2 regions of the Pseudoalteromonas sp. L1 genome follow, and region 1 is predicted to be linked to the other one. Evidence: riboswitches for the same ligand, from Rfam matches in the RefSeq annotation. Region 1 holds a riboswitch; the other holds the start of a gene.
The links. A riboswitch is a leader RNA that binds a small molecule or an ion and turns the genes downstream of it on or off. The one in region 1 is predicted to bind lysine.

Region 1 (12,573 bases):
GCAATATAATCTTTGAGCATACAGGCATAGCGTGTCATCGCTTTGGGTTGATACGCTGCATCAACTAATACCTCTTTGTGGTTGAGGTAACTTAAAATGCTATTTGCATCTTCAAAGGCTGCACTTAAATCGATTTTTTCTTGGCTACCTAGCTCAACGGTGAATGCCTCGACTTGGACAGCGAATTCACGGCCTTGTTTTCCAAGCTCTTCAGATAACGACCACCATGGACAGAAACTCGCTTCATCCATCGCGCCATCAAAATCATTCGGGATCAATAACACATGTTCGATGTTGAAGTAGCGCGCGCTGTCTTTGGCGTATTCAGGGCAATATAAGTGCTGACTTGAGATAGGCCCAGTGTGAAGGTCTAAAACAATATCAGCCTGATGGGCAAGCTTTTGTAAGTTAAGGGCAATACGCTTACCTGTTGTTAGGCTGTAATCAGGGCCTGTTAGTTGGCTGTCGATATCAGCAACCAGTGCTTCTTTAAACGCCGCTTTAAGGGTCGCATCATCACTGTCTTTGTGCTGTTCAGCAATTTGTGATGGTAAGGCTTTGTTAAAGCGGTACATGCGGTTCCAGTTGGTGCCAGTAATTGGATCGAAGCGACCTAGCGTAAATTCACCTGACTTTTGGTTACAACCAATTGGGTTGGCATAAGGCACTAGAGTAATATCGCCACGCAGCTTGAGTGATTTTAGCTGCTCTAGCAATTGATAAATTACTGCATTACCTTGCACCTCAGCACCGTGCATATTGGCTTGTATATATACGTTTGGGCCTGTGCCATCGCCTTTTAAGCGATACACAGGAATTGTCAGTGGTAGGCCGTTGGCAATCTCGCCAACCACAATATTCTCTTGGCTAATGAATTCTTTACTCATGGCGATTACCTCAAATAATAGCTGGCATCTTCAGCGCTACGAATGCACTCAATATTGCCTTGTTCAAGGATGTATTCAGCTGCTAATTCGTGGCATAAAAAGTACGGCATACTTTCGGTAAAGCCATATGCCCCACATTGGCTGAATACCAACCAGTCTTGTTCATTTAAATCGCTTGCTAATTGGTGTTCACCCAAGCAATCAAGGGCGGTGCAAAGCGGGCCGTATAAAGTCATTGCCTTAGGTTCAGCCGTTGATTCGCGTAGTAACGCCGCAGGGAAATCTTGGCTTGTTACAGCAGGGCGAAGTAAATGGTTAATACCCCCTGATAAAATCACCTGCTGTTGATTGTAATTCTCTTTGCGCTCAACAACCGGTGTTGCGTAATGGCCACATTCGCCAACCGCATAGCGGCCAAGTTCCATCCAAAGCTCTTTGACACCAGCATCTGCTTTAATGCTCGCCAGGGTCTCGATAAGTGCAGACCAATCAAGTTGGTTAGCATCTTGGGTATAAGGAATGCCTAAGCCACCCCCTAAATCGAGAATATGAAGGTTAATATTTAATGAGCGTGCTAGCTGTTGTAATGGCGCAATCATCGCGCGCCATAGCTCGGCGAGCTTGTTAGTGCTCAGCATATTGCCCCATTGGAAAATATGCAGACCATCAAAGCTAAGAGCTGGATAATCACTTGCAGTGAGTGCTTGCCACTCATCACAGCCTAAACCAAAAGGAGTAAGGCTATCGCCGCCAAGTGGATTCTTTTCGCTGTCTGGCCAACGAAGTTGTACACGCAATAGAATTTGCAACTGACAATTTGCTTTTGTTGCTTCCTCATTTAACCAGCGAACTTGGTTAATGCTCTCGGCCACGAAGGTACGTACGCCGCGAGCAATAAAATGTGAAATTTGTTTAGGGCTCTTTGCAGGCCCTGTGTTGAGCACGCGCTCGCTATCGATGCCTTGAGCAAGTACTTGCTCAAGTTCACCTTTACTTGCAACATCAAAGTTAAACCCTGCGCTGTCTAAACATTGAATAATGCGAGACAGTGGGTTGGCCTTAACGGCATACCAAAGTTTCACATCGGTTTGCGCAGTTAGTTGCTTTAAATGTGCAGTTAATTTATCTAAATCATAGACAAAAAATGGCGTATCAAGATGCGTTGAAACGTGTTCAACCGCTTGCTTGATGGGCGTGCTCAAAAAGCTCATTAACGTAAAACCTCTTCTAACAGTAATGATGCATCGCTTTGTTCGTCACGGTATTTCACGATCAATGCACAAGACATGCTTAGGCCTTGCTCGCGAGCCCATGCATTTGAAGCTGGGCGAGAACCTGGGATTACAATCGCGTTTTCTGGGATTGCTTCACCTTTGTCTAGCTGGCGCTCATTCACACAATCGTAAACAGGAATGGTTGCCGATAAGCGCACACCCGGCGCAAGCACAGCCCCTTTTTTCACAACCACACCTTCAACAATAACGCAGCCTGCGCCGATGAATGCATCATCTTCAATCACTACTGGGCTGGCACCAATTGGTTCAAGTACACCACCTAATTGTACTGCTGCACTTAGGTGAACATTTTTACCTACTTGTGCACATGAACCCACTAGTGCGTGGCTGTCGACCATCGTGCCTTCGTCGATGAATGCACCAATATTTACATACGCTGGTGGCATAATAATCGTGCCTTTAGCAACGTGTGCGCCCCGACGAACACTGCTACCACCTGGTACCATACGCACGCCTGCATCGGCTGCAAAGCCTTGTGGTGCCAAGTTGTGCTTATCAACAAAACCACCTGGGAACTCAGTATTTGTGCCATTTTTGAAAGCTTCTAAAATGCCTTGTTTAACTTCTACATTGGCGTGCCAGTTGCCGTTCTCGTCTTGTGTCGCTGCGCGAACTGCGCCTGATTCTAAGTTGTTTAATAATTCTAACCAGCTCATGATAAAACCTGTTTTTAGTTCCAAGATAAAATTGTGTTGTTTGCGTGGGTGATGCTGTCTGTTTGCTCAAGCTCTAAATGCGTAAGCGGCGGACGTAAATGCGGGGTATTTATTTTACCTTGCAGGTGCATCAGTACTTTTACGGGGATTGGATTTGCCACAGCGAACAAACTTTGGATTGCTTGCGACCAATCGGTGAATAGATTTGGGTATTGACCACTTAAACTGCGTTTAACAAACTCATGGGTTTGACTCGGCCAAGCATTCGCGGCAACCGACACTAAACCTTTTGCACCAGCTTGAGCAAAATATGGCATAAGTGCATCATCGCCACTGAAAATGGCCAGAGTTGGTGATGCCGTTCTAAAACCTTCAAATTTACTAATGTCGCCACTGGCTTCTTTTAAAGCCCAAAGGTTTTTGTGCTCAGCAAGGTTTTTGATCACCTGCGGTGCAATCTCAACTGCACTTCTTCCTGGTACGTTATACAACATACAAGGGTGATGACTTGCGTTAAGTAGGCTTTCAAACCAATGTGTTTGGCCAACAACCCCTGGCTTTGCATACAGAGGTGAGCCCAATAGATAGCCATGAATAGGTAGTTGATTGCAGTATTCAACCCAAGCAATTTGTTGCTTAAGGTTCATACCGCCCACAGCAACCATGAGTGGTACTCTCGGTGCTAATTGGCAAACATGCTCAACAATGGCTTGTTGCTCTTTAAGTGAAAGCGCCAGTCCTTCACCGGTACTGCCAAGCAATAAAATGCCGTTATTTGCATCTTGCTGCTCAGCCACTAGTTGTTCAAGGGCCGTGTAATCGACCTCGCCAGATTCAGAAAATGGCGTGACAAGCGCTGTCCATAATGGATAGTCGTTTAAATCAAAATTGTTGATCATCTCTCACGAACTTATAAGGTATTCGAAGAGTTTATGCGGGAACATTTGAATGGAGCCGCATGTCGTCGTTCGAACAAGGTATAATTCGAAGAGCGAATGGGCTTAAAATAATAAAGACGCGACGGCCTTATTATACTAAGACCAGAAGCTCTCCACCAAACTAATCAATAGCAATTTGCTATTGTTGGTGACAGTCGCTGGGATTCAGCCCAGTCGCCCGAAATAAGCACCTCACAAACGGTGTTACTTCTCGGCGTTAATTCCCCTCACGTATGATCAACAGAGTCTGTGCTCTTCCCATACGCTACCTGAATAACGCACCTCTTCCAGCCCTTTATGCTCGCTTTAAAGGTTAAAGCCAACATAGTTAAATAGGGTATATTCGGCGATTAAAGCATTTTAGCCATCTAGGTGTCAAGACGAAGGATTTGTTTTTTAGTGACCGATTTTGCAACATGGTTACGTATAAGCGTGTTTTTACGTACACTTAGCGTTAACCAAATAAATTGGAAAAATGATGGAAAAATTTAACGATATTTATCAACGAGCCGTATCTCGAAAGGGCAGCGAAGAAATGCTGCATGCACTGTTATCAAACCCGCTCGATGATACTGATATTGCCAAAATACATGACGATTTATGGTTAGAAGAGTTCACGCGCAAAGTTTTTCAAAGTGGCTTTTATTGGTCTGTTATTAATAACAAGTGGGCAGGTTTTCGCGACGTGTTTTGGGATTTCAGTGTAGAGAAACTGTTGATGATGCCGCCAGATATGCTTGAGCAAAAAGCCAGTGACGAGCGAATTGTTCGTAATTTTAAAAAAGTACAAACGATCCCTGAAAATGCGTACATGATCCACGAAGTTGCCGAAAAACATGGCAGCTTCAGCCAATTTATTGCGGATTGGCCAACTGACAATATTATTGGCTTGTGGGCCTATCTTAAAAAACATGGTGCGCGTTTAGGGGGAAATACAGGCCCTTACGCTTTGCGAGCGCTTGGTAAAGATACCTTTTTACTTTCTCGCGATGTAGAAACCTACTTGCGTGCCCACGAGTTGATAGACGGCGGCTTACAAACTAAAAAATCGTTACAAGCAGCGCAAGATTTTTTCAATGAACTACAACAGCAAAGTGGCTATAGCCTGCAAGCACTTAGTCAGCTTGTGGCCTATGGGGTAGGTGATAACCGCGTAGGTGTAGCCACACGTTAAGGACAGTTATGAAACTGCAAACTCGATACACAGATATTAGTGAACTGCTCGCTATTGAAGATATGCCGAGCGCCGTTGCTGAGCCGCAATTGCTGCTCTTCAATGACAAGCTCGCTGATAATTTTGCGATTAATCACGACAGCGAATTCTTAGCTAAATTGCTATCTGGTTCAGCGATAGATAACGCCGTGGCACCGGTTGCACTTGGTTACTCAGGTCATCAGTTTGGTCATTTTTCACCGCGTCTTGGTGATGGCAGGGCGCATTTGCTTGGCGCTATTACAGATCAAGATGGAACATTGTGGGATGTGCAATTAAAAGGCGCAGGAGCAACAGTGTTCTCACGCGGTGGTGATGGTCGTTGTGCCATTGGCCCTGCAGTGCGTGAGTATATTATGAGTGAGGCGCTTGATGCGCTAGGTATCGCGACTACGCGCTGTTTAGCTGTGGTGACTACTGGTGAAACGGTATATCGAAATCCTCCTCGACCTGGTGCGGTCGTCACGCGTTTAGCTAAAAGCCATATCCGTGTTGGTTCATTTCAATACTTAGCAACACAGGGTGATATAGAAGGATTAGAAAAGCTTGTCGATTACGCTATCTGTTGTCATTTTCCTGAAATTAATAGCACTGGAGAACAGCGCTATATCGACTTTTTAACAGCTGTACAAGACAAGCAAATTGAGTTGATAGTAAGTTGGATGCGTGTCGGTTTTATACACGGTGTTATGAATACTGATAACACCTTGATAAGTGGTGAAACCATTGATTATGGTCCTTGCGCTATGATGAACAACTTTGATTTTGATACTGTGTTTAGCTCAATTGATCACCAAGGGCGCTATGCATTTGGCAATCAGCCGACGATTGCTAATTGGAATTGTGCGCGCCTAGCTGAAAGTCTATTACTTTTATTTAAAGACGAAAAACAAGCGCTTACAGACCTTTCAACGGTTATAAATAGTTTTTCAACTCGGTTCAATGACGCCTTTAATTTTATGTGGCAAAAAAAGCTGGGCTTAGAAAGCCTGGAAGGAGATGATCATATACTTGTTTCTGAATTGTTGACGTTAATGAAGCAACATAAATTGGATTATACCAACACATTTAATCTTTTGACTGAGTCATTACAGTCTCCGGTAACCATACCTGCCAATATAAAAGAATGGTATAAAAAATGGTTTTTAAGAACATCTACTCAAAGTTATAAAACGATGCGTGCTGTTAATCCTGCAGTCATTCCACGCAACCATAATATCGAAATGATTATAGGTGAATATGAGAACTCTGGAAAAAGCGCTTCACTGGAAGCATTTTTGAAAGTGATATCAAATCCTTATATTTATAAAGCTGAAAATACACATTGGTATGAGCCTCCTAAGGAAGGTGATGCGAATTATCAAACTTTTTGTGGAACTTAAAAAATTCCAGAAAAGGCTGATTGTTAGCTACTGTGCCTAAGTGTAATATTTAACACCTATGCTAAGAAATATGACTGAACACTTTTTATATAAGTTAACGCACCTAGTTATTAAGTCTATTTTTTAGTTAATTTATAGTCGTTGTTAATTAACAATAATAACGAGTTGTTAATTTGAATGACGATTTAACTATAGTATTAGGTAAGTTTTATATTATCACCTATAGTTTCTAATGACCTGAATCAAACTATGATTTGAGTTAGTAGTATAACCTGTTACCTATTAAGTATAGGTTAACAAATCGAAGAGTATTCTGCTTATAAAATGGGCTGGGATGACTTAGCTGAAAATTTTAATTGTGAAAATGGGAAGGAAACAATGAAATTAAAATCACTTACTATGGCGATCGCATTAGCTGCAACTAGTGCATCAACATTTGCTGCAGAGAAAGAAGGTTTTTATATCGGTGTATTCGGTGACTACTACGATGCATCTTGGATTGCAACAGATTACTCACCTAACGTGAGAACTGGTTATGCAACAGGTTTCGGTGCTGAGATTGGTTACCGATTCTCAGATTACTGGAGCGCTCGTTTAGAGTACGCTGATGGAAATATTGATACTGAACACCTAATCACGGGTGATAAGTACGACATGGACATGGATAGATACGGCATCGACATGCTGCACCATTTTTCTGGTGGTCCATTCTACGGTGTGTTAGGTCTTAAAGAAATTGATGTGTACGAGAAAAGTACATTTGCAAATATTGGTCTAGGTTACCAACACTTTGTAACTGAGGGTCTATCAGTTAACTTTGAAACATCTTACTACAGAGGTTTAGAGTTCAGTGAGTCAGACTTAAATGCTAAGTTTGGTGTAAGCTACTTATTCGGTCAATCAAGCGAGCCAGCGGCACCTGTTGAGCCAGCTCCAGTTGTTGTTCAAGAGCCAACAGATTCAGATTCTGATAACGATGGTGTAATTGATGCTGATGACCAATGTGCAAACACGCCGATGACAGACGCTGTAGATGCAACGGGTTGTACTTTGTATGAAGAGAAGCCAGTAACAATTAGCCTACTAGTTAGCTTTGCTCATGACTCAGCGGCTGTTCCACAACGCTACTTTGATGACATTGCTGAAGTTGCTACCTTCATGAAGGAAAATACAGACGCAACGGTTGTTTTAGAAGGCCATGCCTCAGCAGTAGGTGATGCTGAGTACAACATGACTCTATCTAAAAAGCGTGCTGATGATGTTGCTGATGAATTAATCAAAGACGGCATCTCTGAAGATCGTATTTCAACAAAAGGCTATGGTGAAGAGCGTTTGAAGAATGAAGCAAACACTTTAGAAGCTCACGCTGAAAACCGTCGTGTTGAAGCGCAACTAACGTCAACTCAACGTGTAAAAGTTATGCGTTAATAGTGAGTTGTAAGTTTTGAGAAACCCAGCCATATGGCTGGGTTTTTTTATGCCTAAAATAAGAATGATTCTTACTTAATAAATATTCATCTGAATAGCTTTTTTTTTAACTACTATTCATGTTATTTATAGTGAATATAAAGTGCCTAACCGCAGCATGGATTTTCATCTATACTTAAAAGCTTTATAATCAATCGTCAGAATACTATAAGTACTGGGTTATATATTTGGTATTTAGTTTAATACTACCGAGTACTTTCACGTCACCAAGAGGGCAATATTGTGCTACAAGAATATCGTAAACACGTAGAAGAACGTGCCGCGTTAGGTATCGTACCAGCGCCATTAGATGCTCAGCAAACGGCTGATCTTATTGAACTAATTAAAAATCCACCAGCAGGCGAAGAAGAGTTTATTCTTGATCTTCTTGTTAACCGCGTACCACCAGGTGTTGATGATGCAGCTTACATCAAAGCAGGTTTCTTAGCTGCAGTTGCAAAAGGTGAAGCGAGCTCTCCATTGGTATCAAAAGAAAAAGCTGCTGAGCTACTTGGTACTATGTTAGGTGGTTACAACATCGCGCCTATGATTGATCTTTTAGATGACGCAGCGTTAGCACCAATCGTTGTTAAAGGTTTATCAAATACATTATTAATGTTCGATGCTTTCTACGATGTAGAAGAAAAAGCGAAAGCAGGTAACGAATTTGCTAAGCAAGTAATCGAGTCTTGGGCAAATGCAGAGTGGTTTGTAAATAAGCCAGCTGTTGCTGAAAAAATCTCAGTTACGGTATTCAAAGTAACTGGCGAAACAAATACAGATGACCTTTCTCCTGCACCAGATGCATGGTCTCGTCCTGATATTCCATTACACGCTTTAGCAATGCTAAAAAATGAGCGCGAAGGTATCAACCCTGAAAAACCAGGTGAAGTGGGCCCAATCTCACAACTAGAAGAGCTTAAAACGAAAGGTTTACCTCTTGCTTATGTTGGTGATGTAGTTGGTACGGGTTCTTCTCGTAAATCTGCAACTAACTCTGTACTTTGGTTCATGGGTGATGATATTCCTCACGTACCAAACAAACGCGTTGGTGGTGTATGTTTAGGCGGTAAAATCGCGCCTATCTTCTTCAACACAATGGAAGACTCTGGTGCATTGCCAATCGAACTTCCTGTTGACGAGCTAAACATGGGCGACCAAATCGATATCTTCCCATACGAAGGTGTTGTTAAGCGTCACGGTACTGATGAAGTAATCTCTACTTTCTCCTTAAAATCAGACGTAATTCTTGATGAAGTGCGTGCTGGTGGTCGTATTCCACTAATCATCGGTCGTGGTTTAACGGATAAAGCACGTGCATCACTAGGTATGGAAGCTGAAGATATCTTCCGCAAACCTGCTCTTGTAACTGATTCTGGTAAAGGCTTCACATTAGCTCAGAAGATGGTTGGTAAAGCATGTAACATGCCTGGCGTACGTCCTGGTCAATACTGTGAGCCGAAAATGACCACTGTTGGTTCGCAAGATACAACAGGTCCTATGACGCGTGACGAACTTAAAGATCTTGCTTGTTTAGGTTTCTCTGCAGACTTAACAATGCAGTCTTTCTGTCATACATCAGCTTATCCTAAACCAATCGACGTAAACACTCACCACACACTTCCTGATTTCATCATGAACCGTGGCGGTGTATCACTACGTCCAGGTGACGGTGTAATCCACTCATGGTTAAACCGTATGTTATTACCAGATACAGTAGGCACTGGTGGTGACTCGCATACTCGTTTCCCTCTAGGTATTTCATTCCCTGCGGGTTCAGGTGCGGTAGCATTTGCAGCAGCAACAGGTGTAATGCCTCTTGATATGCCTGAGTCAATCTTAGTTCGTTTCAAAGGCGAAATGCAGCCAGGTATCACACTACGTGACCTAGTTCATGCTATCCCTTACTTTGGTATCAAAGAAGGTCTTCTAACAGTTGAGAAGAAAGGCAAAATCAACGAATTCTCTGGTCGCGTACTAGAAATCGAAGGTGTTGAGCACCTAACTGTTGAGCAAGCTTTCGAGCTTTCTGATGCATCAGCTGAGCGTTCAGCGGCAGGTTGTACAGTTAAGCTTTCTAAAGAGTCTATTGCTGAATACCTAGAGTCAAACATTGTAATGCTTAAGTGGATGATCTCTGAAGGTTACGGCGATGTTCGTACTATTGAGCGTCGTATCACCGCAATGCAAGAGTGGTTAGCGAATCCAGAGCTTATGGAAGCGGATGCTGATGCAGAGTACAAGCATGTAATCGAAATCGACCTTGCAGATATCAAAGAGCCAATCCTTTGTGCGCCAAATGACCCTGATGATGCACGCCTTCTTTCTGACGTTACTGGCGAGAAAATCGATGAAGTGTTCATCGGTTCTTGTATGACTAACATCGGTCACTTCCGTGCTGCAGGTAAACTACTAGATGGTTTCAGTGGTCGTATCCCAACTCAACTTTGGGTTGCACCACCAACGAAGATGGATAAAGACCAACTTACTGACGAAGGTTACTACGGTATCTTTGGTCGTGTAGGTGCTCGTATCGAAACTCCAGGGTGTTCACTATGTATGGGTAACCAAGCGCGTGTTGCTGATAAAGCAACGGTTGTGTCTACCTCTACGCGTAACTTCCCTAACCGTCTAGGTACTGGCGCAAACGTATTCTTAGCATCAGCAGAGCTTGCTGCAGTAGCAGCAATCTTAGGTAAACTTCCTACACCTGCTGAGTACCAAGAGTACGCAGCTAAGATCAATGCAACGGCAGCTGATACTTACCGTTACTTAAACTTCCACCGTATGCCTCAGTATACGAAAAAGGCAGATGAAGTAATCATTCAGCAAGCTGTTTAATAAGTAAATAGCGTATTTTTACTTTAAAGCCCGCATTTTTGCGGGCTTTTTATATTTTAGATTAAATTTTCATTATTTTGACTTTATCGATCTTAAAATTGATCAATAACTGCATTGAGTTTACATAATAACGCAATATTTTCCCTTCAATTGCATTAAAATCCTCGCCAATATTCTCAACATTTAAGGCGAGATCTTTATGACTACATTAAACAACCAGAACCTCTTACAACTTCGCTTTGTAAGCCAAGCACATATTGACGCAGTAAAGCCTTCTTTTGCTAACCTTCCTGCTAATCCATACGCAGATGGTGAATTTCGTAAGCGTCGTTATTCAGTAATTAAAGTTGTTGATGGTGAACTAAAACTACAAGCAACAAAAGCATTCGTACAAGACGACTCAATCAATACCTTTCAAGGTAATGTTGAGCGTACTTATGAGAACTTAGAAGATAGCCTATTAGCCACTGATGGCATGAAGCAAATCGTTAATCAGTTCCGCGATATGACGGGTATTAGCGATGACCGCGATATTGAAATTCACCAATTCAGAATGCTTGCGATCGACAGCGACACACCTGCTGCGCCAGAAGGTGTTCATCAAGATGGTTTTGATCACGTGTGTGTATGTGGTGTATCGCACGAAAACTTAGAAGGTGGTGAGCTACTTGTTTATGAACACCAGCAAGCAGAGCCATGTTTCAAAATGGAAATTAAAGACGGTATGTTCGCACTGATTAATGATCGTGAAGTATGGCACAACGCTACACCAATGAATAAATTAGACGCAAGCAAAGAAGGTTACCTTGATTGCTTCGTACTCACTGCGTAAGGGTATAGTATGAACTTAACGCAATTACGTCGCCAATTTCCTGCACTTATGCAACAAGTCGCAGGTCAGTCGCCGATTTTCCTTGATGGCCCTGGTGGCTCGCAAGTGCCGCAGTCAGTTTTAAGTGCCATGACTGCTTATTTGGGTTACTACAACTCAAACTTAGGCGGTGCATTTTTCTCAAGTGATAAAACTGTTGAGCTAATGGCAAACGCTCGCCAAGCCGCAGCCGATTTATTAAATGCGCCAGCTAAAGAGCAAATCGTGTTTGGTGCAAACATGACAAGCTTAACGTTTAGCTTTAGCCGTGCAATTTCGCGTGATTGGACTGAAAATGATGAAATTATTGTCACGAATGCTGATCACTTCTCAAACGTTTCATCGTGGCAGCAAGCTGCTGAAGATAAAGGTGCGACAGTAAAAACGGCGCTTATCAACGAAGCTGATTGCAGCTTAGACATGGCGCACTTTGAAAGCCTTTTATCTAGCAAAACAAAGCTTGTTGCTGTGACATATGCATCAAACACCACTGGTTCAATTAATGACATTAAACGCATTGTTGAGCTTGCTCATGCCGTTGGTGCGTTAGTCTATGTTGATGCCGTTCATTACGCACCTCATGAGCTGGTTGATGTACAAGCGCTTGATTGTGACTTTTTAGCGTGCTCTGCATACAAGTTCTTTGGTCCTCACCTTGGTATTGTCTATGGTAAACGCGAGCACCTTGAAGGTTTCACACCATACAAAGTTGAACCTGCAAAAGATGTTGTGCCAGGTCGCTGGGAAACCGGTACACAAAGCTTCGAAGCCCTGGCTGGCCTTATTGCTGCGGTTGATTACATTGCTGCAATTAGTGAGCTTGATGATAGTCATTCACGCCGAGAAAAGCTCGCTGCTGCATTTGCTACCACTAAACAACACGAAATGTCACTCAGTAAGCATTTCTTAACTCGCTTAGCAGATTATCCACGTATTAAGTTATTTGGTATTAATGATTTGGCGCGTTTAGAAGAGCGTACACCGACTTTTGCTTTAACGTTTGAAGGTATCGAGCCGCGTATC
Region 2 (12,573 bases), on a different contig from region 1:
CTGTTTAGCAGTTTGAAGCTCACTCTCTTCCTTTTTCTCATTAATGTTTGCAAAGCTTATCCTCCCTTATCAGCTCCTTTAATTTATATCCCTTTTAGCAAATAATGCGTTATTGTTTTTGCGATAACTCTTTAAGTGCATCTATAAAGTGTGTGTGATTGTATGAATAACTGCCATCCTCTTCTGTAACTAGCGAAGGACTCTACTAAAATAATCTTATAACTTACAGTAAGTATTAATTTTTACTGCAACAACGCCACGTTCACAAATACCGCCGTCATCAATAACGGGCAGACAAAGCGAATGTACTGAGCAAACCAATAATGTGGGCCACTCGATACTTGATGCAATTTATTACCACGCTGCCATAACCAGCCAACAGTAATGAAATAGAACAGTCCCATCAAGGGTAATTGGTACTGCGTGAGCACCATAATCACTAAGCCAAATAACCAATCAAAGTTAAGGATGATCAGCGATGAAGCAATAAACACCACTAAGGTAACAAATAAAGTTGCTTGTTTACGCTCAATACTGTGGTTTTCAACTAAAAATGCGACTGGAATTTCGGTTGATGAAATGGTTGAGGTCACCGATGCAATCGACATCAACACAAAAAATAATAAACCAACCACTAAGCCTACTTGCCCCATAGTGCTAAATAGCTCAGGTAAAATAGCAAAAATTAACTGTCCTTCGCCTACCAACTTACCGCCGCTAAACACTTCTACGCCGTTATGCTGGGCAACAAAAATAGCCGGAATAATCAATAAACCTGCTAAAAATGCCACACCCGTGTCAAGTAATGCAACGGTGCCAGTTAGTTTTGGTAAGTTCGCATCAGGCTTTAAATATGAGCCGTAAACCATCATACAGCCGACGCCTAACGACAATGAAAAGAACGCCTGCCCCATTGCTGCAATAATTAAGTTCGCATCGAGAATTTGGCTAAAGTCAGGCACTAAATAAGCAGCAAAACCATCCATTGCACCATCTAGGGTGCCTATGTAGCCAATTAAAGCCACTAGCAATACTAACAATAATGGCATTAAGCGGCGTGACCAGGTTTCGATACCTGATTTAACCCCTTTTAAAATAATGCTTGCGGTTAGAATAAGCATCAATGGCGTAAACACAAAGTTGCGTGCCATTGAATCACTATGTAAAAAATGACTTAACTCAGTCAGACCAAAAAAATTGGCAATTGGTTCAAGTGCGTACGCGAGCATCCAACCTGCAACGATTGAATAAAAGCTCAGCATCACAACAGCACCAAACAGGCCTATGTAGCCGGCTGCTGCTCCCACTTTGGGTGCGGTGTCTTGCCATGCACTTGATAGCGCTTTAACTGGGTTAGCCTGCGCTTGGTGGCCTAAAAACAGCTCAGTATATAAAGCAGGAAGTGCTAACAAGAAAATAACGATAAAATAAACAAGTAAAAATGCACCGCCGCCATGGTTTGCCGCCTGCGTTGGGAACCCCCAAATATTACCTAAACCTACTGCCGCACCAGAAGCGGCAAGTACAAAACCAATACGACTTTGGAAGCCATCACGAACTTGTGCCATACATCTACATTTCTGTTATTATTTTTCCTCATTAAACCATAATTACAGTCAACTGCGTAAACAATTTGCGTTTGTTCGTGCCCATACAAGAGCATTTGCTGTAAAAATAAACAAATCTAATTGTAGGGTTTCGTAAAAGCCACAAACCATGAGCAGTCACTATTTTTCTAACACCTTAAAAATTGATTCGGCGCTAAGTTCAACTGATAAACAAGTTGTACTTATGGATGCTTCACGTATCGATATCAGCACCTTGCCCGTTGAAAAGTTACTCAGTGAATTCGAACTCAGTGTACTTACAAAACGCAAAATGCCAGCCGCTAAGCAAGAGTATATTGCCACGCGCTTAGTACTTAAGTATTTACTAAAACGCAGCATTCCTTTACTCAAAAATACACCACTTTGCGCAATTTCGAGCCAATTTGATGACGTAGACAACAAATTGAAGCTTCACTTTCCTGTAAGTGAACCAATTTGGGCCTGCTTATCACATTCCCGTGGTTTTATTGGTGCAGCACTAAACCCTGAGCAAAATCAATTTGGTTTTGATATAGAACACTGTTCGAAAACACGCCCTTTTGTGAAGCTCGCCAAACATTTTTACGATCACAATGAAGTTAATTTAATAAGTAGCTTTTGCGATATAAATGAGCAAGCTGGATGCTTTTTTAGGATTTGGACACTGAAAGAAGCACTTGCCAAAGCAACATCACAACCTATCGCTAAACTTTTGAGCCCAAATGTGTTTACTGAAATCGAAAAACATAACCTCACGGCCTCAAGTAACACACTGAATGATTTTGACATAAGCGTGGTGGCACAAAAAAGCACTGACTGGCAGTGCTCTTTTATTAACTTTAACGACCTATGCCGCGACTTGGCTTTCTAATAATCGACTATGAATAGCTTGAACAACAAGGTCAGACTCGCCCTGCTCCACCAAAAAGCACAGGTTATGTTTACTTGCACCATGACAAATTAAACGAATATTAAAATCACTCAATACTTGCATCAAGTTGGTCTCTTGTTGTCGTAGTTGAATCTCAGAACCAATTAGAGCCACCAGCGTTAAGTTATTCTCAACCGACACATGACAAAACTCAGAAAGCTTATCTAAACAGGCTTGATCCAGCTCAGGACGTGATGCATTCGGTGCGTTATCTAACGTGATTGCCACACTGATCTCTGAGGTAGTAACCAAATCAACCGAAATATTAAATTCACTTAAGATAGTAAATACACGCGCTAAGAAACCGCTCGCAAGAAGCATTTCTGGACTTTTAACCGTTAAAAGAATTTGGTTCTTACGCTGTGTGACTGCTCGAATACCTGGCTGCTCTGACTTTTCTTTTTCAATCCATGTGCCGCCTAATTGTGGCTCACGGCTCGAACCAACAAACACACTAATATGACTACGGCTTGCTGGTAAAATAGTAGCTGGGTGAAGCACTTTTGCCCCAAAGGTAGCCATTTCAGCAGCTTCATCAAAGCTTAGCCTTGCAATAGGTGTAGCTTTTACACATAAACGCGGATCAGTACTGAAAATACCCACCACATCCGTCCAAATATGCACACTCTTTGCGTTGATTGCTTCTGCTAGTAATGCCGCACTGTAATCTGAGCCGCCACGGCCTAAAGTCGTTGTTTGGTTATATTCATCACTGCCAATAAACCCTTGTGTTACTACAACTTGCTCAGCTAACAATGGCACTAAATGTTTTTTTGCAGCAGCAGCTGTTGCAGCAATGTTTGGTGTGGCTTTAGCGAATTGGCTATCTGTTTTTAATACTTTACGCACATCAAATCGCACAGCATCTAAACCCTGGCCACGCAACACTTGCGTAAATAAATACGATGATAAGCGCTCACCAAAACTGAGCAGCTCGTCTTGCTCTGCCGCTGATTTAACCCCTTCAGTCGCAAGCACCTGAAATGCTCTTAAAGTCTCATTAAAGCCATGAGCTAAATCGGCATCAAGCGATAGCTCAGCTAAAATACTCTCTTGAATAGCAATAACACCCGTGATGTGTTCATCGCGCTCAGCAGCGCTCAAATCACGTTTACACAATGCAACTAAATGGTTAGTAACGCCCGCACTGGCACTCACAGCAACAATACGTACTTGGTTATCTGCGCATACAATTTCCGCACAGCGACTCATAGCATCAAAATTAGCTACACTGGTGCCACCAAATTTTGCAACAACGTAATCTGATTTTGTGTTGGCGGCTAATTGGGTATTCATGTCGTCTCCTTTTGTGGAAAACTATCCACAGTAATTCAAGAAGAACTCGGCAAGGGGGTGCTTTGAAAATAAAGAGTAGTCCATGCCAGAAGCTCTCCACCTAGTTTGGTGACAGTTTTGAGGATTCAGCCCCATAAACCGAAAAATAACCGTGACGTCCAGCTATTTTTCTCGGCGAGTACTTCCCTCATTAATGGTCATTGGCGTTCGTCACCTCACATTAATTACCTAAGTATCGCACCTCTTCTGAATGTTAAGTTAACACTTGGTTAAAATAACAAAGCCTGCTGTTAAAAGCAGGCTTTGAAAGTTATCGTTTAGACGTCTAGCTGTCAAGTGTTAAATAAAACTTCCCGCTAGGTGTGAGCCATAATAACCCGCTGTGTAGGCTATTAATAAATACAGCGACATTTTTAAGTAACTCATAAACGTTAATGCTTTGACTTTACTCATGGCAATAATACCCGCGGCAGAGCCAATAATGAGCATTGAACCACCAACTCCTGTTGCATAGGTAAATGACAACCACTGCTGAGGGCTCATAATAATGTCAGCTTTCAGTAATGCAGCTGTTAGTGGCACGTTATCAACCGCAGCCGACAACAAGCCCATCAAGTAGTTCGCATACTCAGGAGCCATAAGCTCATATAAATGTGTAAATTGAGATAACACACCCACTTCTTTCAGTGCACCAACTAACAGTAACACCCCAACGAAGAACAACAGTGTGTCGTATTCAATCTCACGAATATAATCGATGATTTTTTTGTTTACGTCTTTTTTGCGCATCAAGAATTGCGCAACCAAAAACATCAGTGATAAACCAAATAAAAAGGTTAATAACGGCGGCACACTATAAAGCACGCTCAAAGTTAACGTGGCAATAATGGTCGAGAAAAAGATAACCGCAATGGTAATGTCGGTTTTTTCAATACGACGAGCCATTTGCTTTTCAAATACCACATTACCCGACATTCCTGCTGATAACATCACAGCCAGTAACGCAACGCTTGCAAGCGAAGGCACAATAAGTAATAACAAGTTACCAATAGTGACTTTTTCATCGAGGAAAATCATTAAGGTCGTTACATCACCTGTAATAAGCGATACCCCACCCGAGTTCACACTAAATACAATTAAGGTTGCGTATTTTATTAATTTTTTAGGGTCTAATTTCAGTGACATCACCACCGCAAGCGAGATCAAAGTCGCGGTTATATTGTCTGAAATCGATGAAAATAAAAACGCAAAACCACCAATCAAAAACATCAGCTTCCGTTCACTGATTTGATTTGGCATAATTTTATGAACAATATTTTGAATAAACCCTTTCGAGTTTAAATAAGCGACAAAGGTCATTGCAGCCATAAGAAATAACCACAACGTCGCTATTTCTAAAATATTATGATCAAGTTGATGTTGGATAGTTTCTGGGGTTTGCCCATGAATTGGAGAGATAAACAAGATAATCCAGCATAAAGTGCCAAAAAAAAGCGTCGTTTTGGCCTTGTTTACATGGATAATATCCTCTATAACGATAAGCAAAAATGCCACCGCTATCAGGGTTAGGATAAGTGGGGTTACCATGGTGTTTGAACAACCTTTATAATAATGTAAAAATTGTAATTCGAGTGTTTCGGCGCGGATTCTAGCAGTATCTAAGTCATAAAACTATTCTCAATTAGATAAATTACTACTAAACGCTAACACCAAAATTTTGATTTACTGGAGCCATATGATCCCAGCTAAAAAGTTATTAAATACCCTTACAGAGCATTGGGGGGTGTTAGAACTATTATTTAAACGTTTTAAGATGGCTGATTTCAGCTTAAAAGACGTACAAAATGCGATAAAACAAAAACAGCCAAGCTGGTCAAATGAACGTATTTATAAAGAAACAAATCGTTTATTGAATCAAGATATCATTATTCCTCTTGCGAAGTCGTCACAATTAGAAATCAACCGTGCTATCGCTGATTTTGCGACCTTTTTATTGCAAGAAGAACACCTAGGTCTTGCCCAAGAAATCAGCGTATTAGTTGATGACTTAGCGCGCCTAGGCAACCGCCTTGCCAAAGCGGGTGAAATTGAAGATTACGACGAGCTTCGCCGTTTCAGCCGGATTATGGATGATCGGGTACGCAAAATAATGAAATTGTTTGCCCACAATGAAAACGCGATATTAAACATTGTTGAGCAAGCGAAAGCAGACAACGCCGTGCAATCTTTGCAAAAACGTTATCAAGCAGTGATTGAAGCGTTTGATGAATACATAGAACCTATGCTTGAAATGGTTGATATTCGTGGTGACTTCCACGCGTGCTTTAACACCATCGAAGCGCAAATTAGCGCGCAAATCGAGCAAATTGACCGTCTTGGTAAGTCATATCAAGACAAGCGCATGCTAGAGCAATTACGTACCCGTATTTTAGAAATGCATTTAGTTGGCCGTGAAAGTTTACGCAAAAGCGCCGATATGTTGATGCCACTGCGAGAAGAATTGCGCCGCAACAACCTAATTACTCGCCAAGCGGCCAAAGTGCTTGGTTTAGTGCGTAAAAATGGCGTCGATAACATGTTAAGTGCTGTACAGCCTAACTTTGTCTCAGACGCACAGCGTTTTTCACTTGGTCAGCAACGTCATATCGTGGCCTATATGGCAGGCTTAGTTGACTTTGAGCACGATGAATATCAACTACCAGAACATGATGATGTGCCTGCCTATCAAAGCCCACATATTCCTGATTACAACGATGTTAAAACACAATTTAAAAAGCGCTTTAAAAAAGCCAGCAAAAAAGCTCAGCCGCTGCTTAGTTTCTTAGATGAAAGCTACCCAGACTTAGAAGCTGACGAAATGCTGTTCTTGTATCAAAAACTCATTAGCGATGGCGACCTTGAAATTAGCCAAAGCCAAGAGAAAGTAAAAATAAAAATTGCCCAGCAACACTTCTCTCTTTATCCATTTAACTCATCGATTGCTGACGATCAAAAAGCAACAGAGCAATAACCATGACAGATATTAATTTAGATGATTTAACGCATCTGCAAGCTATTAATAAAAAGCTCACATCAGGCTACCACATTAGCGAACAAGACACGCTGATGTGGCAAGAGCTTGATCAACACATTGATGCTTACCGCGCGTTATTTAATGCCCTTGGCCATGACTTACAACACGATAGCCGTGGCTTTTACTATTTTGGCAGCGATGAAAGCACCCCAAACATGGGGAAAATTTCGCGTGCTATCGCACTGACTATCTACATCTTGATTGAGCACTATGCCAATACCGGTAAAGATCCAATGCGTGCCTTGTTTGACGAGGTAAACGACCTTGAACTCATGCAAACCTTAGTGCAAATCAACAAGCACTTGTTTGATCAATTAGAAATCTTCTCAGGCTCAGATTTACGCAAAGACGTGTACCTTCGTATGGTGCGTTTAGGCCTTGCTCGCGAAGTAGAAAACGGCTTTATGCTGCAAGCACCCATTTATCGTTATATCGATGCATTAATGGAAGTAAACGAAGAAACCTACCTAGGAGAGGACGAATAATGCAAAGCCAAAGCCTTTACGGACTCAGCAAACTTGCACTTTTAAATACCGCTGGCTATGCAAAATGCGTGATCCCTCTGGATAAAAGCAGCTCAATTTGTGCACCCAACAATACTGGTAAAAGCTCGGTGATTAATGCCCTGCAATTTCCACTGATTAATGATCTACGCCTAACAGAATGGGATGGCCACGATTTAGACGAAACCCGAAAATTCTACTTTTCGTCAGATCAATCCTATATTTTACTCGAAGCCGATTTACCAAACGGCCCAGTGGTGATTGGTGTTGCTGGCCTTGGTAAAATTGCCGGTTATGCACATCAGTTTTTTTGCTATCAAGGTAAATTAGACCTTGAGCACTACACCCAAGGCAAAACCATTGTAAAATTCACCAAGCTTTTTAATCACTTAAAAGAGCAAGGTTTCAATCCAATTGAATTAAAAGCGCAAGAGCTAAACGCCTTACTCACTGGTGGCGCGACCCCGTTTGATGGCGATATCAATTTAAAGATGATCCCGCTTAACAACGTGCAAGATTCAGCGATTTATAAAGAAATTTTTCGCCGTATCCTTAACTTGCATAAGTTAGGTGCCAGTGATGTTAAACGCTTTATGCTACGTGTTTTTGAACGTCATATGTCAAACTCACGGGTCGACTTTTATGAAGTGTGGCGTCGCTCATTTGATAAAGTGAATCGCGCCAAACGTGAACTAAAAGCCCTTGAGTCAATGCAAGAGCCAATCGCAGCCCTTGAATCTATGCTTGAAAACCAAACGGTTTTAAAAGGCAAGCTTGCAGCCTATGCGCCAAAAATTGACCAAGCACTGATTGACTTTGAAACCTATCAACAAGAGCAACTCACTGAGCTAAATATTGCCCTTGAAGATATCGAGCACGAAAAGCATGAGTTTGACCAAAAGCAACAACTGTATATTCAGCAATCGCGTGATATTGAGCGTAAACAAACTCAAATTGAACAATGGTTTTTAGACTATCGAGCGCTTAAATCTGAGTTTGAACTAGTTAACAAGGCCACTTTAAAAGTAAGCCTTACGCAGCTTAAGCAAGATTATGAATCGCTATCGCATTCGTTAAGCAGTGCTCAAGGTCAAAGCTTGCACACGCTAGATTACCGTATTAGCGAAACACAAAAGCAAATTAAGAGCTTAAAACTACAGCTGAAGAACCTTGAGTTCAATTTATTCACCCGTATGCGTGAAGATTTATCTTTAAAAGAAGTTGAAGAGATTTCGCGTATTCTGAACCCAGATATCTTATCGTTTGCCACCACCAGCAATGGTGATGTTGAGATCACAGACGAAGATGCCTTTGGTGAGTTCTTAGAGCAGTTATCGGCTAACGTGAAAGGCAGTGTACTAACTCTGCCTGGTGCGACGATTAAACTTAAAAAGCTAAGTCCAGTGCAAATGCAAACGGGTGAAAATAAAGAGCAATTAACCGCGCAACTCGCAGCCCTTGAAAACTCACTAAAAGAGTTTAAACAACAGCGCGAAGTCGCAGCTAATGTCGCCGAAAAGCAAAAAGAAAAAGATGCCTTATATGATGAGCTAATGGCCTCAGAAGAAGCATTAAAACGCTTTGAACAATTTGAAGTGATGCAGCAATCTGTCGATGCACAAACCCTGCTAAAAGAGCAATTAAATGCAGAGCGCGAACAAGTTGACGACTACCTGCAAGACATTCAAAAGAACAGTGGCTCAATTAGCGACCATCGTTCAATTATCAAATCGAAAAAAGATTTGCTTGCGCGCCAAGCTGACCGCTTACGTCAAGTTAAATCTGAACGTATTGATCACACCCTTGATTTTTACTCTGGCAAAGTGACTCCATACATGATTGAAATCAGTATTGATTTTGATAACTTAAGCGATCTCATCCATCACTTTAACAAGGACTGCCAAGAGCTACGAAACTTTGATATCAACGTACGTAACACCTACATGCATATTTACAATGCGGGTATTACTAAATTTGATAACGAAAACGATGAGTTTACTAAATACGAAAAGCTGATTAGCGCGTTTCATAACATTGATAACGAGCGCGATGCCGTTGAGCGTCAAGGCCGCGTTGCGTTAACCGAAGTCGCCGCCACCATTAAAGGCTTGCGCGAAGACTTAGACCGCCTACGCCGCGAAATGAATAGCTTTAATAAAGGGATTAGCCAGCACCGAATCTCTAACCTTCAAGCATTCAAAATTAATGTTATTCCGCGCAAGATGCTGGTTGATAGTATTGATACCATTATCAGTACCTCAAATCAGTTTGAGCAAGGCGATACCCTCGATTTATTAAGCCAAGAGCCTTATAGCGAATCTGCGGTAAACGAAGCAAAAGATCATTTAATTAAGCTTGCTTCAGAAAAAGCCGGTCTAACACTGACCGACTTATTCGATATTCGTTTTGAAGTGGTGAATCGTGCGGGTGACACTGAGCACTTCGAAAAAATCGATTCAGCAGGTTCTAACGGAACACGTATCACTATTAAACTATTATGCGGCATGCTATTCATTCGCTATCTATTAAGTGATCAAGAACAAAACCTGTATCGTATTCCTATTTATATTGATGAAGCAGCGGATATCGACCCACAAAACCAAAAAGCAATTATCGAAACGGCTCTGAGCTTTGGTTTTGTGCCGATTTTTGCTTCTGTAAAACCACAAGTAAGTTGCGACTACATTGTACCTATTCGTACAGTAAAAGATGGCGCGCAAAACTGGGTAGACGAAAAAGACTGGATCGAAGTAGAACACAGTACTTAATACAACATGTCATGGATGACTGTATTTACAATCAATTACAGTACTTTTTTTGAAATGTGCCATAGTAAATAAATAATCATTCAGTTGAATTATTTTTGTGTTATGTTATCAAATAAGTAGTGGAAATTTTGCCAAGGAGCAAACAGTATGAAAAACTTATTAATCGCCACGGCTGTATTACTTTTAGCGGCTTGTGCCAAAACCCCTGATTGGGATTACGACAAATCAGCAGACTTTAGCAACTATCAAACTTTCTCTTGGGTTCCTAACGCGAGCCTAACTAAGAATGTTGCAAACTACCAAATTAGCCCGTTAATGGAAAAACGTGTACGTGAAGCCGTTAATGCTGAGCTTGAAAAAAGCGGTATGAAACTTGTTGATATGGCACAAGCAGATGTACTTATTAACTACCATGCATCGGTTGATAAAAAAATCGACGTTGATACCTTTAATGTCGGTTACGGCGCACGCTGGAACTATTGGGGCATGGGTTACAACACGCAAACAACTACTCGCGAATATGAAGTAGGCACACTGATTTTAGACGTGGTAGACCGCGCTTCTAACCAACTAGTTTGGCGTGGTGCAAAAGAAGGTCGTTTGCAAAAGAACCAAACACCTGAAAAACGCACTGAGATAATTAAAGAAACAGTTGCTAATATTCTAAGTAACTTCCCACCTAAACCTCAGCAGTAAAGTGTTAACACATCGTTTAAAAGCTCACAAATTGTGAGCTTTTTTGTTTGTGATGATTAAAGTTTGCTATGATGCCGAAAGTAACTCTAAATGGAATTCGGGGTCTTAGAGAAAGATCCAAAAAGGAATAAAATGAAATTAACTTGCCAAACTGTAAAACTAAAATAGCGACTAAAGATATAAAAAAGGTTAACAAAAACAACCTCTTTATTGAAAATCAATGTCCCTCTTGTCAAGCATGGTTTTGCTTAAATAAAACACAGACGATTTTAAAAATCGTTGGTATTTCTTTATTGTTAATAACTAGCTTACTCAATATTTTTAATATTAAAACTGAATATAGCCTAGCTTTTTCGATCATTGGTTTTATAGGCATTTTTATTGCACTCATCATCACTTTCTTTGGTAAATATGACGCGGTTAAACAATAAAAATTCAAACCGAAACAAAAAACAGATTTTAAATAAAAAGTAGACACTGCTCTAATTGCACAACCGCGCCTTAGCGGTTTTTTATTACCTATTGAAATCTGGTTGGAGTGGTATAACTGGATGATTCAGATACAATAGCCGCAATTTTGCAGTGAGCTCTTATAGTGTTCACTGCCCTAGGTAAATCAAATACATTCAAGAGAGTTTTAGATGGTACGCGCAGTACAGCTTACACTTCCCGCTTTATTCGTCATTTGCTCAGTGCTAGCAGAAGACGCAAACAATATTGAACAAATCACCGTTGAAGTCTCAGCAACCGCAAATAAGGAGCCTGTCGGCACTTTTGATGCGCCTGTATCAAATTTAGAATATGACCCCCGTGTAGATTTGCAGTCACGTAATATGGCTGAAGCACAAGCTGATGTAACCATTCGTGGAGGTATTTTCGAAAATACCGGCTTTCGTGTTGGCAGTAGTACCTTATTCGACCCACAATCGGGGCACTACTTCGCTGAAATTCCTATTGCGCCACAAATGCTTACCGGCCCTGCCATTTTAACAGGTGCTGATAACGCACTGTATGGCATGAACAGCTCTGTTGGTACAGTTTCATTTAGCTGGCGCCCTATCACAAGCACTGGAAGTGTTTCACTTGGCACTGGCACAAATGACTTTAACTTATTAAGCATTCATGCTGCCCACAGCCAAAAGCTTGAAAGTATGCCCGATTGGCGATTAGGGTTTGAGGGTGAATACTCAAACTCGCAAAGTGATGGCTCAATTGATAATGGCGATCACGACTTTGAACGTGCCTCAGCGCGCATTCAACTTGCCAGTGACTCATCACAAACTGATTTAATGTTCGGACGCCAAGAGAAATTTTTTGGTTGGCCGAACCTTTACACACCATTTAATTTTAACGAAACCGAAGATCTTGAAACCAAGCTATTGATGCTAAACCACAAACAAATGTATGGTGAGAACAATAGTTTTGAAGTAACAGGTTATTATCGTAAACATAACGACCATTACATATTATCTCGTGAAAACCCAGCTATGTTTGAAGCGTTTCATGAAACCACGGTTAAATCATTGGGTTTGTCGGGTCGTCATTCGCTCAATAACAGCTTTGCAGTTAACTACTCAGGACAGTTTATTGCTGATTCAATTGAATCAACATCTCTTGAAAACAACTTTACCTCACGCAATTACACTAAACTAAGTATCTTGCCTGAGTACAAGACAGCCCTTGCATCTAACAAAGAGCTTACTGTTCGTGTTGGCACTGC

Region 2: another riboswitch for lysine. It lies ahead of lysC (lysine-sensitive aspartokinase 3); the one in region 1 lies ahead of dapA (4-hydroxy-tetrahydrodipicolinate synthase).

Annotation. Positions count from the first base shown of each region.
Region 1 covers NZ_JAKKCT010000004.1:381,061-393,633, reverse strand. Annotated here, with positions in the region: gene L3V38_RS14740 (succinylglutamate desuccinylase/aspartoacylase family protein) at 1-887, opposite strand, end outside; gene L3V38_RS14735 (PLP-dependent decarboxylase) at 893-2,098, opposite strand; gene L3V38_RS14730 (2,3,4,5-tetrahydropyridine-2,6-dicarboxylate N-succinyltransferase) at 2,098-2,838, opposite strand; gene dapA (4-hydroxy-tetrahydrodipicolinate synthase) at 2,853-3,737, opposite strand; lysine riboswitch at 3,875-4,071, opposite strand; gene L3V38_RS14720 (DNA-3-methyladenine glycosylase I) at 4,255-4,950, shown strand; gene L3V38_RS14715 (protein adenylyltransferase SelO family protein) at 4,959-6,371, shown strand; gene L3V38_RS14710 (OmpA family protein) at 6,750-7,799, shown strand; gene acnB (bifunctional aconitate hydratase 2/2-methylisocitrate dehydratase) at 8,082-10,679, shown strand; gene L3V38_RS14700 (2OG-Fe dioxygenase family protein) at 10,879-11,511, shown strand; gene L3V38_RS14695 (cysteine desulfurase-like protein) at 11,521-12,573, shown strand, end outside.
Region 2 covers NZ_JAKKCT010000001.1:709,690-722,262, reverse strand. Annotated here, with positions in the region: gene L3V38_RS03345 (hypothetical protein) at 1-23, opposite strand, end outside; gene L3V38_RS03340 (sodium-dependent transporter) at 243-1,568, opposite strand; gene L3V38_RS03335 (4'-phosphopantetheinyl transferase superfamily protein) at 1,717-2,457, shown strand; gene lysC (lysine-sensitive aspartokinase 3) at 2,434-3,813, opposite strand; lysine riboswitch at 3,895-4,067, opposite strand; gene nhaD (sodium:proton antiporter NhaD) at 4,153-5,400, opposite strand; gene L3V38_RS03320 (hypothetical protein) at 5,549-6,823, shown strand; gene L3V38_RS03315 (hypothetical protein) at 6,826-7,371, shown strand; gene L3V38_RS03310 (ATPase) at 7,371-10,157, shown strand; gene L3V38_RS03305 (DUF4136 domain-containing protein) at 10,305-10,853, shown strand; gene L3V38_RS03300 (TonB-dependent receptor) at 11,495-12,573, shown strand, end outside.